3 regions of the Streptomyces sp. NPDC001714 genome follow, and region 1 is predicted to be linked to each of the others. Evidence: riboswitches for the same ligand, from Rfam matches in the RefSeq annotation. Region 1 holds a riboswitch; each other region holds the start of a gene.

Region 1 (5,270 bases):
GCGACGGCCGGGATGATGGAGACGCCGGCCCCGTCCGGGGTGGCGGTCTCCAGGCCCTGCTCGAACCGCACGTCGTCGTCGTTGACGTACACGTTGACGAACCGGCGCAGCTTGCCCTGGTCGTCGAGAACGCGTGCGGAGATCCCGGTGTGGTTCTTCTCCAGGTCCGAGATGACCTCGCCGAGAGTGGCCCCCTCGGCGGCGACTTCGGCCTGACCACCGGTGTAGGTGCGCAGGATGGTCGGGATGCGAACAGTGACGCTCACGTTTTTACCTCCGGTCTGGGCAACGCCCTATTTCTCAGGGGACTCAGGCGAGCCCGGCCTCGCGGAAAGACTCGAGATTCGGGCGAATGGTCGCGGTGAGCCCGGTCCCCGCGACCGCGTCCAGCGTCTTCAGTCCATCACCGGTGTTGAGTACAACGACCGACTTCGCCGGATCAATCAACCCATTCTCAATGAGCTTTTTGGTGACTCCAACCGTCACCCCGCCGGCGGTTTCCGCGAAGATTCCCTCGGTCCGCGCCAGCAGCTTGATGGCGTCGACGACCTGCTCGTCGGTGACGTCCTCCACGGCACCGCCGGTGCGCCGCGCGATGTCCAGGACGTACGGCCCGTCGGCCGGGTTGCCGATGGCGAGGGACTTGGCGATGGTGTTCGGCTTCTGCGGACGGACCACGTCGTGGCCCTCCTTGTAGGCCACCGACACCGGCGAGCACCCCTCGGCCTGGGCGCCGAAGATCTTGTACGGCTTGTCCTCGACGAGACCGAGCTTGATCAGCTCCTGCAGACCCTTGTCGATCTTCGTGAGCTGCGAGCCGGAGGCGATCGGGATGACCAGCTGGTCCGGGATCCGCCAGCCGAGCTGCTCGCAGATCTCGTACGCCAGGGTCTTGGAGCCCTCCGCGTAGTACGGCCGCAGGTTGACGTTGACGAAGCCCCAGCCCTCGCCGGCCGGGTCGCCGATCAACTCGGAGCAGAAACGGTTCACGTCGTCGTAGTTGCCCTCGATGCCGACGAGCTCGCCGCCGTAGATCGCGGCCATGACGACCTTGCCCTGCTCCAGGTCGTGCGGGATGAACACGCAGGAGCGGAAGCCGGCCCGGGCGGCGGCGGCGCCGACCGCGCCGGCCAGGTTGCCGGTGGAGGAGCAGGAGAGGGTGGTGTAGCCGAAGGCGCGGGCGGCCTCGACGGCCTGGGCGACGACCCGGTCCTTGAAGGAGTGCGTCGGGTTGCCGGAGTCGTCCTTCACGTACAGCCCGCCGGTCACCCCCAGCTCCTTCGCCAGGTTGTCGGCCTTGACGAGCTTGGTCCAGCCGGGGTTGATGTTCGGCTTGGTGGCCACGTCCGCGGGGACGGGCAGCAGCGGCGCGTAGCGCCAGATGTTCGCGGGACCCGCTTCGATCCGCTTGCGGAGCTCCTCGGTGTCGTAGGCCGAGAAGTCGTACGCGATCTCCAGCGGGCCGAAACACTCCTCGCAGGCGAACACCGGGCCGAGCGGCACCCGGTGACCGCACTCGCGGCAGCTGAGGGCAGCGGCGGGACCGAGGTCGACGGTGGAATCCGTGGTGCTTGCAACAGTCTGCACAGCCATGTGAGGCGAGGCCCTTTCTCCTCATCTTCCTCACGACGCATCTCGCCGTGAGACGGATTTGGCACCTTCCCTAGCCGGGAGCCTCGCGAGCGATCGACACTGATCGGCGATCTACGAGTAACCGACTGGAGGGTTGCCGGGGCTTCAACGGGCCGTATCCCTCTGCCCCTCTGGATGAGCGGTATGCGGTTGTCAGCGCCGGGTGGCCTCAGGACATGCGATGGTCATCGGCGTTGTTCAAGACTGTAACCGAAGGCCAGGACAGTTGAGAGAGTCGTCCGAACCGCGAGATGGATCACACCTCGTCGTGTGACCGTGACAGTGAGGAGCCGCTGACCGTGCTGGAAGAAGTCGAGCGCTGGCTGGCCACCCGCTCCTGGTCCGTAACCGATCGTCCCCTGCACCGGGTCATGGCCGCCAAACGGTCCTCCGGACAGACGGTCAGCGTCGTGCTGCCCGCGCTCAACGAGGAGGAGACCGTCGGCGACATCGTCGCGATCATCCGCCACGACCTCATGCAGCAGGTACCGCTCGTCGACGAGATCGTGGTCGTCGACTCCGGCTCCACCGACCGCACGGCGGCCGTCGCCGCGGCGGCCGGCGCCCGCGTCGTGCACCGCGACGCGATCCTGCCCCGCATCCCGGCCGCCCCCGGCAAGGGCGAGGTCCTCTGGCGCTCCCTCCTGGTCACCACCGGGGACGTCGTCTGCTTCATCGACGCCGACCTGCGGGAGTTCTCCTCCGACTTCGTCACCGGGATCGTCGGCCCGCTGCTGACCGACCCGGACGTGGACCTGGTCAAGGCGATGTACGACCGCCCGCTCGCCGGCACCGCCGGGCAGGGCGGCCGGGTCACCGAGCTGATGGCCCGTCCGCTGCTGAACATGCACTGGCCGCAGCTGGCCGGCTTCGTCCAGCCGCTCGGCGGCGAGTACGCGGCCCGGCGCAGCCTCCTCGAACAGCTCCCCTTCCCGGTCGGCTACGGCGTGGAGCTGGGCATGCTGGTCGACGCCCTGCACCTGGTGGGCCTCGACGCGCTGGCTCAGGTCGACGTCGGCGTCCGCAAGCACCGCCACCAGGACGGCCAGGCCCTCGGCCGGATGTCCGCCGCGATCTACCGCACGGCCCAGCTCCGGCTGGCCCGCGGCCACCTGATCCGCCCCTCCCTCACCCAGTTCGAACGGGGCGAGGACGGCTTCGAACCGCGCACCTACTCCGTGGACACGGAGGAACGGCCGCCGATGGCGGAGATCGCGGAGTACGCCGAGCGCCGGGTGGCGTGAGCGACGTCGCCGTAGGGCCGCGTACCGGATGGCGTGACTTCGTCGTACGGCCGTATACGGCGGCGCGTCGGGCGCGGCCGTACGTTTGAGCGTTTACGGGCCGGGCTAGGTTGTGGCGTATGGCTTCCCCCATGGCTTCCACCGGCGGTGCCGAGGTGCTGGTCGCCTCGAACCGCGGCCCGGTCTCGTACGACCTGCGCGAAGACGGTTCGCTGTACGCCAAACGGGGCGGCGGCGGACTGGTCTCGGGACTGTCGGCCATCGGGCCGGACGCGAACGCGGTGTGGGTGTGCGCGGCGCTGAGCGACGGTGACCGGGAGGCGGTGCGCCGGGCCGAGGGGGGCAGGCTGCCGGCCGGGGACACCGGGCGGCAGCAGGTCCGGATGCTCGACATCGACGCGGAGGTGTTCTCCGACGCGTACAACGGCATCGCGAACTCGGTCCTCTGGTTCGTCCACCACATGCTCTACCAGACCCCGCTGGAGCCGGTCTTCGACGCGGAGTTCCGGCGGCAGTGGGGTTCGTACCAGGCCTACAACCGTGCCTTCGCGGAAGCGCTGGCACAGGAGGCGGGGCAAGGCGCGGTGGTGGTCATCCAGGACTACCACCTGGCGCTGGCCCCGCGGCTGCTCCGCCGGCTCCGCCCCGACCTCCGCATCGGCCACTTCTCCCACACCCCGTGGGCGCCGCCGGACTACTTCCGGCTCCTCCCCGACGACATCGCGGCGGAGCTGCTGGGCGGGATCCTGGGCGCCGATCACGCCGCGTTCCTGACGCGACGGTGGGCGGACGCGTTCGTCGCCTGCTGTCACGCGGTGCTGGGCCCGGGAATCCCGGCAGCCGATCCGGCCTCCGGCCCCGGCGGCACCCGGATCGGGGTGCACGGGCTCGGGGCCGACGCGGACTTCCTGCGGAAGCGGTCGCACGAGCCGGACGTGGGCGAGCGGATGGCCGCTCTTCGGGAGGAGATCGGGGAAGGGCGGAAGACGATCGTCCGGGTCGACCGGACGGAGCTGTCGAAGAACATCGTGCGGGGGCTGCTGGCGTACCGGCAGCTGCTCGACGACCACCCCGAGTGGCGGGAACGGGTCGTGCACGTCGCGTTCGCGTATCCGTCGCGGCAGGACCTCTCCGTCTACCGCGACTACACGGCGGAGGTGCGGCGGGTGGCGGACGAGATCAACGCCGCCTACGGGACGCCCGGTTGGACACCGGTGGTACTGCACGTCAAGGACGACTTCGCGCGGTCGCTGGCGGCGTACCGGCTGGCCGACGTGGCGCTCGTCAACCCCATCCGGGACGGGATGAACCTGGTGGCGAAGGAGATCCCGGTGGTGTCGGACGAGGGGTGTGTGCTCGTGCTGTCGCGGGAGGCCGGGGCGTACGAGGAGCTGGGCGAGGACGCGGTGGTCGTGAACCCGTACGACATCGGGGGGACGGCGGAGGCGTTGGCGCTGGCGCTGGCCATGCCGGTGGAGGAGCGGGCGGAGCGCTGCAAACGGTTGGCCGAGGCGGCTACGGCGTTGCCGCCGGCGGCCTGGTTCCTTGAGCAGCTTGAGGCGTTGGCCGGGAGCCCCGGGTAGTGGTTCGGCTGCGGGCCGGTGGGGGCTTCTCGCGCAGTTCCCCGCGCCCCTTACGGGGCGCTTCCGTACAGGGCGTTACAAGTCATGAAGCGCTCAGAGCGGCCAGGCTTCTCAGCAGTCGTACGACTCCCTCCGGGCCCTCCACCACCACGTCCGCCCGGTCCGCCAGCTCTGTCACCTCTGTGCTGCCGCTGCACACCAGGAGGCCGGGGACGCCCTGCTCGCGGAGTTTCTCGACGGCGGCGAAGGCCGGGATGTCGCCCAGGTCGTCGCCGACGTAGAGGACCGCGCCCGCGGAGATGTGGCGGGCGTACTCGCGCAGGGCCACGCCCTTGTCCATGCCCGGGGGACGGAGTTCCAGGACGAGGCGGCCCGGTTCGACGATCAGGCCGTGCCGGGTGGCGAGATCGGTGAGGGGGTCACGGAGGGTTTCGAAGGTGGCCTGGGGATCGGGGGCGCGGCGGGTGTGGACCGCGATCGCCCGACCCTTCTCCTCGATCCAGGTGCCGTGCGAGGCCCCGGCACGGTCGAGCAGGGCGGGGAGTTCGGTGCGGACGGCGGCGATGCCGGGGTGCGGGGGCGGTGCGGTGAGCTCGCCGGTCGCCGCGTCCCAGCGTTCGGCTCCGTAGTGGCCGAGGACGACGAGGTGCTCCAGGCCGGGTACGCCCGCGAAGCCGCCGTAGCGGACGGCCACCTCGGCCGGGCGGCCGGTGACCACGGCGACGGCGGCCACCTTCGGGGCGAGCGCGGCCAGCACCGGTACGGCGTCCGGGTGGGCCCGGGCCTGCTCGGGGTCGGCGACGATCGGCGC
Region 2 (5,270 bases), on a different contig from region 1:
CGGGGGCAGCGACAGCAGCAGTTGCCGCAGCCACCGCTGCGAGGTGTACGTCGCCACCACCGCGAGGCCGCCGCCGAGGACCACCGCCAGCAGCAGCGCGGCACCGGTCAGCTGGAGTGTCTGCGGCAGCGCGTCGGCGAGCGTGGAGGTCACCGGGCGGCCGGTGGAGACCGCGTCGCCGAAGTCCCCGCGCACCGCCCGGCCCAGATACTCCGCGTACTGCACCAGCACCGGCTTGTCGAAGCCGTACTCGTGCCGCAGCCTGGCGAGTTGGGCCGGGTCGACCTGCCCCGTGTCCATTCCGGCCCCGGCCATCGCCGAGACCGGGTCACCCGGCAGGAAGTCCAGGACCAGGAACGACACCGTGTAGGCCGCCCACAGCACCCCGACCGCCTGCGCCAGCCGTTTGATCACATAGCGGCGCATCCGCTAGCCGATCCAGGTGTCGTGCAGCTGGACGCGGCTGCCGGAGTCGAATTCCAGGTCGTGCACCTTCTTCGAGACGCCGAGCTGGGTCTGGAGCTCCACCACCGGCACGTTGTACGCGTTCTGCACGATCAGTTTCTGCGCCTCCGACACCAGCTCCTCGCGCTTCGCGGTGTCCGTGGTCGCGGCCTGCGCGGACAGTGCCGTGTCCAGCGAACTGGCGGGCAGGTGGTAGAAGTTGCCCAGCTGGGAGGAGAAGGAGCTGCGCAGGATGTCCGGGTCGGCGCGGGTCACGTTCCCCCACACCACGTCGAAGTCACCCGACTGGAGTGTGGTGGCGAACTGGGTGACCGGGAGCTGCTTGAGCACCACGTCGATCCCGACGGCCTTGAGCTGCTGCTGGACCAGCTCCAGCGCGGGCTGGTTGGTGGCCGCGTTGGGGAACCAGCTGACGGTCAGGGTCAGCTTCTTGCCGTCCTTGGCGCGGATACCGTCGCTGCCCGCTTTCCAACCGGCCGCATCCAGCAGCGACTTGGCCTTGGCCGTGTCGAGCGCGAGGTCCGAGGAGAGATCGGTGTAGTCGGGCGTGGTGTGCGCCAGGACGCTGGTCGCCGGCCGGGTGCCGGTCGGGAAGACCGTGTCGGCGATCTGCTTCCGGTCGATGGCGGCCGAGATCGCCTGACGGACCTTCGCGTCCTTCAGCAGGGGCCGGGAGTTGTTCAGCCCGAGGCCGAACACCACACCGGGGTTGGCCCGGCTCTGCAGGGTGACCTGGCCGCCCTTGAGCGCTGCCTCGTTGGCCTTGCCGACGCTGCTGATCGCGTCCACCTGCCCGGACTGGAGACTGCCGGCCCGCACCCCTGCCTCGGGCACGACCTTGAACACCAGCTTGTCCAGGTAGGCCTCGCCCTTCTTCGACCACAGCGAGGAACCCCAGTCGTACCCGGTGCGCTTGCCCAGGGTGATCGACTGGTTCTGCACGTACTGCTTGAGCACGAACGGCCCGGATCCGATCACCCCGTCGCTGCACTTCTGCTGCGGGCTCTTCTTGACGCTCGCCGAGGACTCGATCCCCAGCGAGTGGGTCGAAGTCGCCTGGAGGAACTGGGCGTTGGGCTGCTTGAAGGACACCTTGACGGTGAGCGGGTCGACCACCGTGGTGCTCTTGGCGCCGCTGAGATAGCCCTCGGCGAGGGTGCCCAGGGCGCCGAGGTTCGGCACCGCGTCGAAGTTGTCCTTGACCACCTGGGCGGTCAGCTTCGAGTCGTCGCTGAAGGTGACGCCCGACCGCAGGTGGAACGTGAACGTCGTCGCGTCGGCGCTGATGTCCCAGCTCTTGGCGAGCCACGGCACGATCTTGCCGGTCTTCGGGTCCTGGTCGGTGAGGGAGTCCACGGTCTGGCGCACCGAGTAGATGGTGTCGTTGCTGCCGACCTGCTGCGGGTCCACGCAGCCGGCGTCGGATCCCACCGCGAAGGTCAGGGTGCCGCCGGACTTCGCCTGGCCGCTTCCGCCGCCGGAGCCGTCGTCGCCCGAGCCGCACGCGGTCAGCAGGACGCTGGTGGTCAGGAGCGCGGCCAGGGGCGCCCATCGGGAAGGTCTGAAATCCGGAAGTGCAGTCACGGAGGGCTTTCTCCTACTCGTGTCACCGGGGCACGACCGCGCACGGATGTGCGCAGGCATGACGGTGTGTGCGGCCCGGGCGGATCGACTCCGGCCGGGGATGCGCTGTGCAGACAGGGGAGTTGGCATGCGGACGACACCGGGAACCGGTGGCGAGGGGGAAGGACGGCGCGCGGGGGCCGGGGCCGGTGACGGATGTCAGCCGGCGGCAGCCGGGCCGGTCAGGCCCGACAGAGGCAGCTGGTCGAGCGCTTCAGATCGATGTGGCGCCGGCGCGAGAGCCGGGAGTACGCCGTGGCGTCGGCGGGGGAGGCAGCAGAGTCATCGCTGTGCCGCATGCCGAACCTCCCCGTCTCCGGCCCCGGTCACGGGGCCACGCGCTTGCGGGAGTCATCGGTGACCCCGCCGGGCTTTCACCTGGAGCACCCCACCGCGCGGGAGGGTTGCCGGTCAGCGAGCCAGGGCTTGACGCTGACACTCAATGCCGTTGGTGATGCTACGGATCGATTTTGTCGTACGTCAATGCCGCGATGTGACGCCCTGTTCGGGAGCACGGGGTTGTCTCACGTGCCGGGACGGATGGTGGACGCACCTTGGATCACCCCCCGCCCACCGCAGGGACAGCTCGTCGTCCTCGCTCCGGACGCGCTGGACATCGACGAGCGCGCCGACGTGGTCCTGGTGGCCCGCCCCACACCCGCCGGCATCGCCGCCCGCGCCGCCACCGCCCGGGAGGCCGGTGCACCCCTGGTCTTCGCGGAGGTGGAGGTGGTGCTCGACACGGCCGTCCCGGGCGCCGACCGGCTGGCCGGACTGAACGGCCTGGCCGCCTGGCCTCGGACCGGCCGGCTGCGCCACGTCGGCTCCCCGGAGGCGCTGACCGGTCTCCTCGCCGAAAGTGGCGAGAACTGGCCACCGAACGCGGACTGTCGATCAGGCAGTTGGTGCTGGAGGTGGCACCGGGTCACCCCGCGTTCGTCGGCACGCCGTCGGCCGTCGCCGACGAGTGGACCCGTTACGTCACCACCCGTGCCGTCGACGGTTCCAACCTCCTGCCGCACCTGCTCCCGTCATCGGTCACCGACGTCGTCGGCAAACTCGTCCCGGAGTTGCAGGCCCGCGGGGTCTACCGCACCGAGTACCGGGGCACGACCCTGCGCGAACACCTGGACCTGCCTCCGCTCACCGGGGCCCAGGCAGACTGGGCGAACGAAGGAGACGGGCCGGAGCCGAGGCGGGAGGGCCGCCGCTGTCCGACCGCGGTGGCCGTGCCCCGTGCCGTCAGCCGCTCTCGGCCGGTGCCGGTGTCGCGCGCAGCCGGAAGCCCACACCTCGTTCCGTCGTCAGCAGAGCCGCGGCACGCGGGCCCAGTTTGCGGCGGATGCGGTGGATGTGCAGGTCGACGGAGCGGCTGCGGCTGCCCGCCCATTCGCCCAGCCCCGAGCGCAGGTCCTCCCGGGTGATGACCCGGCCGTTGCCGCGCAGCAGGGCGGTCAGCAACCGGAACTCCAACGGGGTCAGCGCGACGGGAGCGCCGTCCACCAGCATGCGCTGCCCGCCCGGGTCGAGGCTGATCGGGGACGGGGCGGCGGCCACGTAGGAGCCGGGCAGAGTGCCCCCGGGTACCACCGGCAGGCCCGCGGCGCGCCAGGCCTCGTAGCCGCCGACGATGTCGGTGGCCCGCACCAGGCCCAGATCGTGCAGCCCGGCGGCGGCCATGCTCGACATGTAGCCCTGCGAGCACATGATGATCGCCCGCAGGGAGTGGTCGACGGCCTCCTCGATGCGCCAGTCGCTGCACGGGTCCAGCCGCCACTCCAGCACATTCCGGTCCATGACGAGAGAACCGGGGATCTCGCCCTCCGCGCGCCGCACCAGGTCCGCGCGGACGTCCACCAGCAGCGCGCCGTCGGCGAGTTCACGGGCCGCGTCCGACGGCGCCAGCCGCCGCAGGCGGGTGCGGGCGCGGACCAGCAACTCGTCGATCGACGAGTGGGCGGTGTCAGGTGCGCGGTCCGGAAACCCCTCGGATCGCGTGTGCGCCGGTGACTGCATGGCGGGCAACTCCCGTGTCGTGCCTCGGAGACGGCCGGTGGTCGTCGGAACCGTGGCGGCGACAGCCGGCGGCGGGGCGCGAAGATGCGCGGCGGGAGTCGGTCATGCCGGAAGTCTACGGGCGGAGTTTTGCGGCGGAGTTTCTCGATTCTGAAACAGATCCCGCGTTGTCTGCCGCCGAACTGCGCTGTTATCAATGAGTCGTGACCGCGAACACGCCGCTGACCCGGAGGATCCACGTGGATCTGCTGCGCGTCGGCACGTGTGTCTGTCCGCAGCGCTGAGGCATCCGGCCGAGCGCACCGCGCCGGCCCTCTGACGGCCCTCGGCTGCACGCTTCTCGACCTCTCACCCTCTTCACCTCCACCTTTCTGCCTGCACCGCACACGCCCGCGTACAGCTCCCCCAGGTTGTGCCGTGCCGCCGGTCATTCCCTGGAGAACCCATGCCTGCATCCGACGCCGACGCGCTGCCCCAGCACTGGCAGGACGTCCTGCCCGCCGTCCGCTCCCGACGCCGCTTCCTCACCCTGGCCGGCGGCGGTGCCCTGGCCGCCCTGCTCGCGGCCTGCGCGCCGAGCGCCGAGGACGACGCGTCGGCCGGGACGGCGGCGTCGCCCACCGGCCCGGCCGAGCGGGGCGGCACCCTGCGCGTGGGCGCCCCGCCGCCGCCCACCGCCCTCGACCCGGTCACGGCGTACGACGGCACCGCGATCGCCCTCTACCAGCTGGTGGCCGAGTACCTGGTCTGGCTCGACAAGGACTTCAAGCTGGTGCCGCGGCTGGCCACCAAGTGGGCCTCGGACGCGACCGGCCGCACGTGGACCTTCACCCTGCGCGAGGGTGTCGCCTTCTCCGACGGCACGAAGCTCGACGCCGCCACCGTGAAGGCGTCATTCGACCGGTTGCTCGACCCGAAGAGCAAGTCGGCGGCCCTGTCCGCCTTCGACACCGTCCTCAAGCCGGGCGGTGTGACCACCCAGGGCGACGCGACCGTCGTCTTCACCCTTGAGCGGCCCTTCTCCGACTTCCCGTACCTTGTCTCGGCCGGCAACTACAACGCGGTGATCCTGAAGACGGACTACGCCGGGGACTTCACCAGGCACGGCATCGGCACGGGCCCCTTCACCCTCAAGTCGTACGACGTCTCCACTGGCGCCGCCTTCG
Region 3 (5,270 bases), on a different contig from region 1:
GCTGCCCCTGAGGTCGGTCTGGATCACACCGCCGGGACGCAGCGGCCGTCCTCCGTGCGGTACGTCCACTTGGCGCCGTCGGCGACCAGTTCCCGCACCGCGTTCACGAAGCGCTCCACGTGCTCGTCCGGCGTTCCCGCCCCGAAGCTCACCCGGATCGCGTTGAGGGACTTCTCGCCCGGTGCCGCCTCCGGCGCCCCGCACTCGCCCTGGGTCTGGGGGTCGGAGCCCAGCAGGGTCCTGACCAGCGGGTGGGCGCAGAAGAGGCCGTCGCGGACGCCGATGCCGTACTCGGCGGAGAGCGCGGCGGCGAAGTGGGAGCTGTTCCAGCCGTCCACCACGAAGCTGATCACGCCGACGCGGGGGGCGTCGTCGCCGAAGAGGGAGAGGACCCGGACCTCGGGGACCTCGGCCAGCCCCGCCCGCACCTTCTCGATCAGGTGCCGCTCGCGGGCGACCAGGGTGTCGAAGCCGGCCTCGCTGAGTGCCTTGCAGGCGGACGCGATGGAGTAGGCGCCGATGACGTTGGGCGACCCGGCCTCGTGCCGCGCCGCGCTCTCGTGCCACTCCACGGCCACCCCCCCGTCCTCGCGCCGGGTGACCTTGCGGCTGGCGCCGCCGCCCGCGAGGTACGGCTCGGCCGCCTGCAGCCAGTCGGCGCGGCCGGCCAGGACGCCGGAGCCGAAGGGGGCGTACAGCTTGTGACCGGAGAAGGCGACCCAGTCGACGTCCAGGTCCCGGACGGAGACAGGGTGGTGCGGGGCCAGCTGGGCGGCGTCCAGGACGATCCGGGCGCCGTGCGCGTGCGCGGCGGCCGCGAGCTGCCGGACGGGCCACAGCTCGCCGGTGACGTTGGACGCGCCGGTGACGCAGACCAGGGCCGGGCCGTGCGGGTCCCGGTCGGCGAGGGCGCGTTCCAGGGTCTCGACGGCCTGCCGCGGGGTGCGGGGGGCGTTGAGGTAGGTGACCCGGGCGTCCTGCCACGGCAGCAGGGAGGCGTGGTGCTCGGTCTCGAAGACGAAGACCTGGCAGTCGGCGGGGAGGGCGCGGGCCAGGAGGTTCAGGGAGTCCGTCGTCGAGCGGGTGAAGACGAGCTGGTCGTCGGGGCGGCAGTCGAGGAACTCGGCGACGGTGCGGCGGGCGTTCTCGAAGAGGTCCGTGGAGAGCTGGGAGAGGTAGCCGGCACCGCGGTGGACGCTTCCGTAGTAGGGCGCGTACGCCGCCACGTCGTCCCAGACCCGCTGGAGGGCTGGGGCGCTGGCCGCGTAGTCGAGGGCGGCGTAGGTGACCTCGCCGCCGGTGACGAGCGGGACGGTGACATCACGGCCCAGAACGGGCAGCGGGGAACAAACGGACTGGGCGGAGGCAGCGGTGGAGACGGACATGGCGGAACTCCCGTGAGAGGCGTGGCGGAATCACCGTGCGAGCGCGCGGACGACCGCGGCTCCAGCACGGGGAAAGAGAAAAAGGGGATGCAAAGGGATGCGGAGGCGGGGCTCTGCGGCCCTATCGCATTCGCTTGCTCACGGAAGACTCCTCGACGACCAGGACCCCTGGTGTACGAGGGGTCCGCGCTTGCCGCAGACCTCGCTGCCTGCGGCCTGGTCTTCACCCGGGGCACCCCGCCACGGACGGAGGGTTGCCGGACAGTCGGCCGGGGCCTCATGACTGTCACTCATGACCTGGGAAGAAACGTAGGTGAAGTGATCGCGGCCGCGCAACTCCTGTCCGGATGACGGGACGGGCGCGAGGACGGCTCGGCACCGCCGGGAAGGCCGTTCATGGTTGCGCGCCGTTGCGGCGGAAAACATGACCGGCCAGCGGAAGAGACCAGGCAGAAGACCCGACCGGAAGAGGAAGCGGCGACGACTCCCCGTGCGGGACGGCCGTGCCCGTGCGCAGTCAGACACCGCCGAGAAGGGTGTGTGCGCGCTCGCCGTTGCGGCGGAGAAGAAGGTGCACGCCGGTCCATTGTCAGCGGCACCGTGCCGGCGTCCTCTTTCCGCCGCAACGGCGATCGGCCGCGACGGCGGGGCCCGGCGGTGCCGGACCCCGTCCCAGCCGCCTGGGCCGGCCCCCTACTTGTTCGTCGCCGCCGCCCAGCGCTCCAGGACCAGCTTGGCCGCACCCGAGTCGATCGACTCGGCCGCCCTGTCCATGCCGGCGCGGAGCTGCTCGGCCAGGGTCCCGGCGGCCGGGTCGAGGGCCACCAGGGCCGCCGCGGAGTTCAGCAGCACCGCGTCCCGCACGGGACCCTGCTCGCCGTCCAGCAGCCTGCGGGCGACCTCCGCGTTGTACGACGGGTCGCCGCCCCGCAGCGCCTCCACGGGGACCAGGTCGATACCGACGTCACGGGGGTCGAAGGTCTCCTCCGTGACCTTGCCGTCGCGGACGATCCAGACGTGGGACGTGGCGGTCGTCGTCAGCTCGTCGAGGCCGTCGTCGCCGCGGAAGACCAGCGAGGAGTTGCCGCGCTCCGCGAAGACGCCCGCGACGACCGGGGCCATGCGCGGGTCCGCGACGCCGACCGCCTGGGCCCGCACCCGCGCGGGGTTGGTCAGCGGGCCGAGGATGTTGAAGACCGTGCGGATGCCCAGCTGGCCGCGCGCGGCGCCCGCGTGTCGCAGCGCCGGGTGGAACTTGATGGCGAAGCAGAAGGTGATGCCCGCCTCCTCGGCGACCTCGGCGACCCGCTGCGGGGTCAGGTCGAGGTTGACTCCGAGCTTCTCCAGGACGTCGGAGGCCCCGGACGCGGAGGAGGCCGCGCGGTTGCCGTGCTTGACGACCTTCGCGCCGGTGCCTGCGACCACCAGCGCCGACATCGTGGAGATGTTCACCGTCTTCGCGCCGTCGCCGCCGGTGCCGACGATGTCGACCGTGCGGCCCGGCACCTCGATGACGTTGGCGTGCTCGTACATCGTGCGGACGAGCCCGTTGATCTCCTCGACCGTCTCGCCCTTGGCCCGCAGGGCGACGACGAAGCCCGCGATCTGGGCGTCGGTGGCCTGGCCGCGCATGATCTGGTCCATCGCCCAGGCCGTCGCCTCGGCGCTCTGGTCCTGGCCGTACAGCAGCGCGTTCAGTACCCCGGGCCAGGAACGGCCCGCCGCGGTGTCGCCTCCAGCGGGGGTCACAGCGCTCATAAAGCCGCTCCTGATCGTCGTACGGGCAACAGAGGTTCTCAGGACTACCCTATCCAGCTCCGAGCACGGCGAAGGGCCCCCGTCCGTACCCCGGACGGGGGCCCTTCGACCGTGGCGTGGCGACGCGGTCGATCAGTGGTGGCCGTGGCCGCTCGTGATCTCCTTGTACTCCTCGACAGTCGGCTTCGGGATCTGGTTGTCCTCGCCGTAGTAGGCGTTGCTCAGCTTGGCGCGGAGCTTCTCGGAGCCCTTGATCTTGCGCTCGACCCCGTTCTCGTCGACCGCCGGGCCGACCTGGGCCGGCTCGTACTGGTGGTGCGCCGTGAGGGTGTGCAGCTGCTCCTGCGAGAGCGGCTCGTGGACCTCGATGAACTCACCGTGCGGCAGCCGCTTGATGATGCCGGTCTCGCGGCCGTGCAGCACCTTGTCCTTGTCCCGGCGCTGCAGGCCGAGGCAGATCCGCTTGGTGATGATGAACGCGATCACCGGTCCGGCGAAGAAGAAGATCCGGACGAACCAGGTCACGTCGTTGATCGACAGGTGGAAGTGGGTGGCGATGAGGTCGTTGCCACCACCGACCAGACCCACCATGTACACGGTCACCCAGGCGACACCGAAGGCGGTGCGGGTCGGGGCGTTGCGCGGACGGTCCAGGATGTGGTGCTCGCTCTTGTCGCCGGTGACCCAGGACTCGATGAACGGGTAGACCGCGATGGCCGCGAGGACCAGACCGAACAGGATCAGCGGGATGAAGACGCCCAGGACCAGGGTGTGGCCCCAGAAGTTGATCTCCCAGCCCGGCATGTAACGGATCAGACCCTCGGCGAAGCCCATGTACCAGTCGGGCTGGGCGCCGGTGGACACCTGGTCCGGACGGTAGGGGCCCATGGCCCAGATCGGGTTGATCTGGGTGGTCGCCGCGATGGCTGCGATGACACCGAAGACCAGGAAGAAGAAGCCTCCGGCCTTGGCCATGTAGACCGGCAGCAGCGGCATGCCGACGACGTTCTTCTCGGACTTTCCGGGACCCGCGAACTGCGTGTGCTTGTGGTAGAAGACCAGGATCAGGTGGCCCACCACCAGGCCGAGCATGATGCCCGGCAGCAGCAGGATGTGGATCGAGTAGAACCGGGCCACGAAGTCGTGGCCGGGGAACTGCCCGCCGAAGAGGAAGAACGAGATGTACGAGCCGACGATCGGCATCGACAGGATCGCGCCCTCGGTGAAGCGGACACCGGTGCCGGAGAGCAGGTCGTCCGGGAGCGAGTAACCGGTGAACCCGGTGAACATGCCCAGGACGAACAGCAGGAAGCCGAACAGCCAGTTGATCTCACGCGGCTTGCGGAACGCGCCCGTGAAGAACACGCGCATCATGTGCACGAACATGCCGGCGAGGAAGATCAGCGCGGCCCAGTGGTGGATCTGCCGGATGAGCAGACCACCGCGCACGTCGAAGGAGATGTGCAGGGTCGAGCTGAACGCCTCGGACATCGTCTGTCCCTGGAGCGGGACGTAGCTGCCGTGGTACACCACCTCGTTCATCGACGGGTGGAAGAACAGCGTCAGGTACACACCCGTCAGGATGATGATGATGAAGCTGTACAAGCACACTTCGCCCAACATGAACGACCAGTGGTCGGGGAAGATCTTGCGCATGTTGGACTTGGCCAGGGAGTAGATCCCGAGCCGTCCGTCGGCCCAGTCGGCGACGCGCTCGCCGGCCGGTGCCTTCCCGCGCTCGCGGGACTCGGGGTTCTCGTTAGTGCTCATCCGCGCTCCCAGAAGGCAGGACCGACGGGCTCGTCGAAGTCGCCGAGCGCCTGGAGGTAGCCCTCCTCGCTCACGCCGATGCGCAGCTGCGGCAGGGCGTGGCCGGCCGGGCCGAAGATCACTCGGGCTCCGTCGGAGAGGTCGAAGGTGGACTGGTGGCACGGGCAGAGCACGTGGTGGGTCTGCTGCTCGTACAGCGAGATCGGGCAGCCCACGTGGGTGCAGATCTTCGAGAAGGCGACGATGCCTTCGTGCGACCACTCGAGCTCGCGCTTGTCCTTGATGTTGTCCGGCTGCAGCCGGATGATCATCAGGGCCGCCTTCGCCATCACGTTCTGGAAGTCCTCCTGGGACTCC

The links. Region 1 has a riboswitch for S-adenosylmethionine ahead of thrC (threonine synthase). Riboswitches for the same ligand answer to the same signal wherever they lie in the genome.
Region 2: linked by a shared signal. The riboswitch ahead of ACFY0P_RS07435 (putative leader peptide) and the one ahead of thrC (threonine synthase) in region 1 are both predicted to bind S-adenosylmethionine.
Region 3: linked by a shared signal. The riboswitch ahead of ACFY0P_RS17240 (aminotransferase class V-fold PLP-dependent enzyme) and the one ahead of thrC (threonine synthase) in region 1 are both predicted to bind S-adenosylmethionine.

What each region holds. Positions count from the first base shown of each region.
Region 1 is NZ_JBIAUL010000015.1:57,832-63,101, reverse strand. It holds gene ACFY0P_RS33865 (ubiquitin-like small modifier protein 1) at 1-266, opposite strand, end outside; gene thrC (threonine synthase) at 310-1,593, opposite strand; SAM riboswitch class I at 1,612-1,774, opposite strand; gene ACFY0P_RS33855 (glucosyl-3-phosphoglycerate synthase) at 1,932-2,876, shown strand; gene ACFY0P_RS33850 (trehalose-6-phosphate synthase) at 3,008-4,459, shown strand; gene otsB (trehalose-phosphatase) at 4,542-5,270, opposite strand, start outside.
Region 2 is NZ_JBIAUL010000002.1:622,602-627,871, forward strand. It holds gene ACFY0P_RS07425 (ABC transporter permease) at 1-426, opposite strand, end outside; gene ACFY0P_RS07430 (ABC transporter substrate-binding protein) at 430-2,049, opposite strand; gene ACFY0P_RS07435 (putative leader peptide) at 2,271-2,387, opposite strand; SAM riboswitch class IV at 2,422-2,535, opposite strand; gene ACFY0P_RS07440 (winged helix-turn-helix domain-containing protein) at 3,331-4,104, opposite strand; gene ACFY0P_RS07445 (putative leader peptide) at 4,308-4,388, shown strand; gene ACFY0P_RS07450 (ABC transporter substrate-binding protein) at 4,550-5,270, shown strand, end outside.
Region 3 is NZ_JBIAUL010000006.1:87,416-92,685, reverse strand. It holds gene ACFY0P_RS17240 (aminotransferase class V-fold PLP-dependent enzyme) at 24-1,385, opposite strand; SAM riboswitch class IV at 1,567-1,683, opposite strand; gene trpD (anthranilate phosphoribosyltransferase) at 2,079-3,143, opposite strand; gene ACFY0P_RS17230 (cytochrome bc complex cytochrome b subunit) at 3,276-4,913, opposite strand; gene ACFY0P_RS17225 (Rieske 2Fe-2S domain-containing protein) at 4,910-5,270, opposite strand, start outside.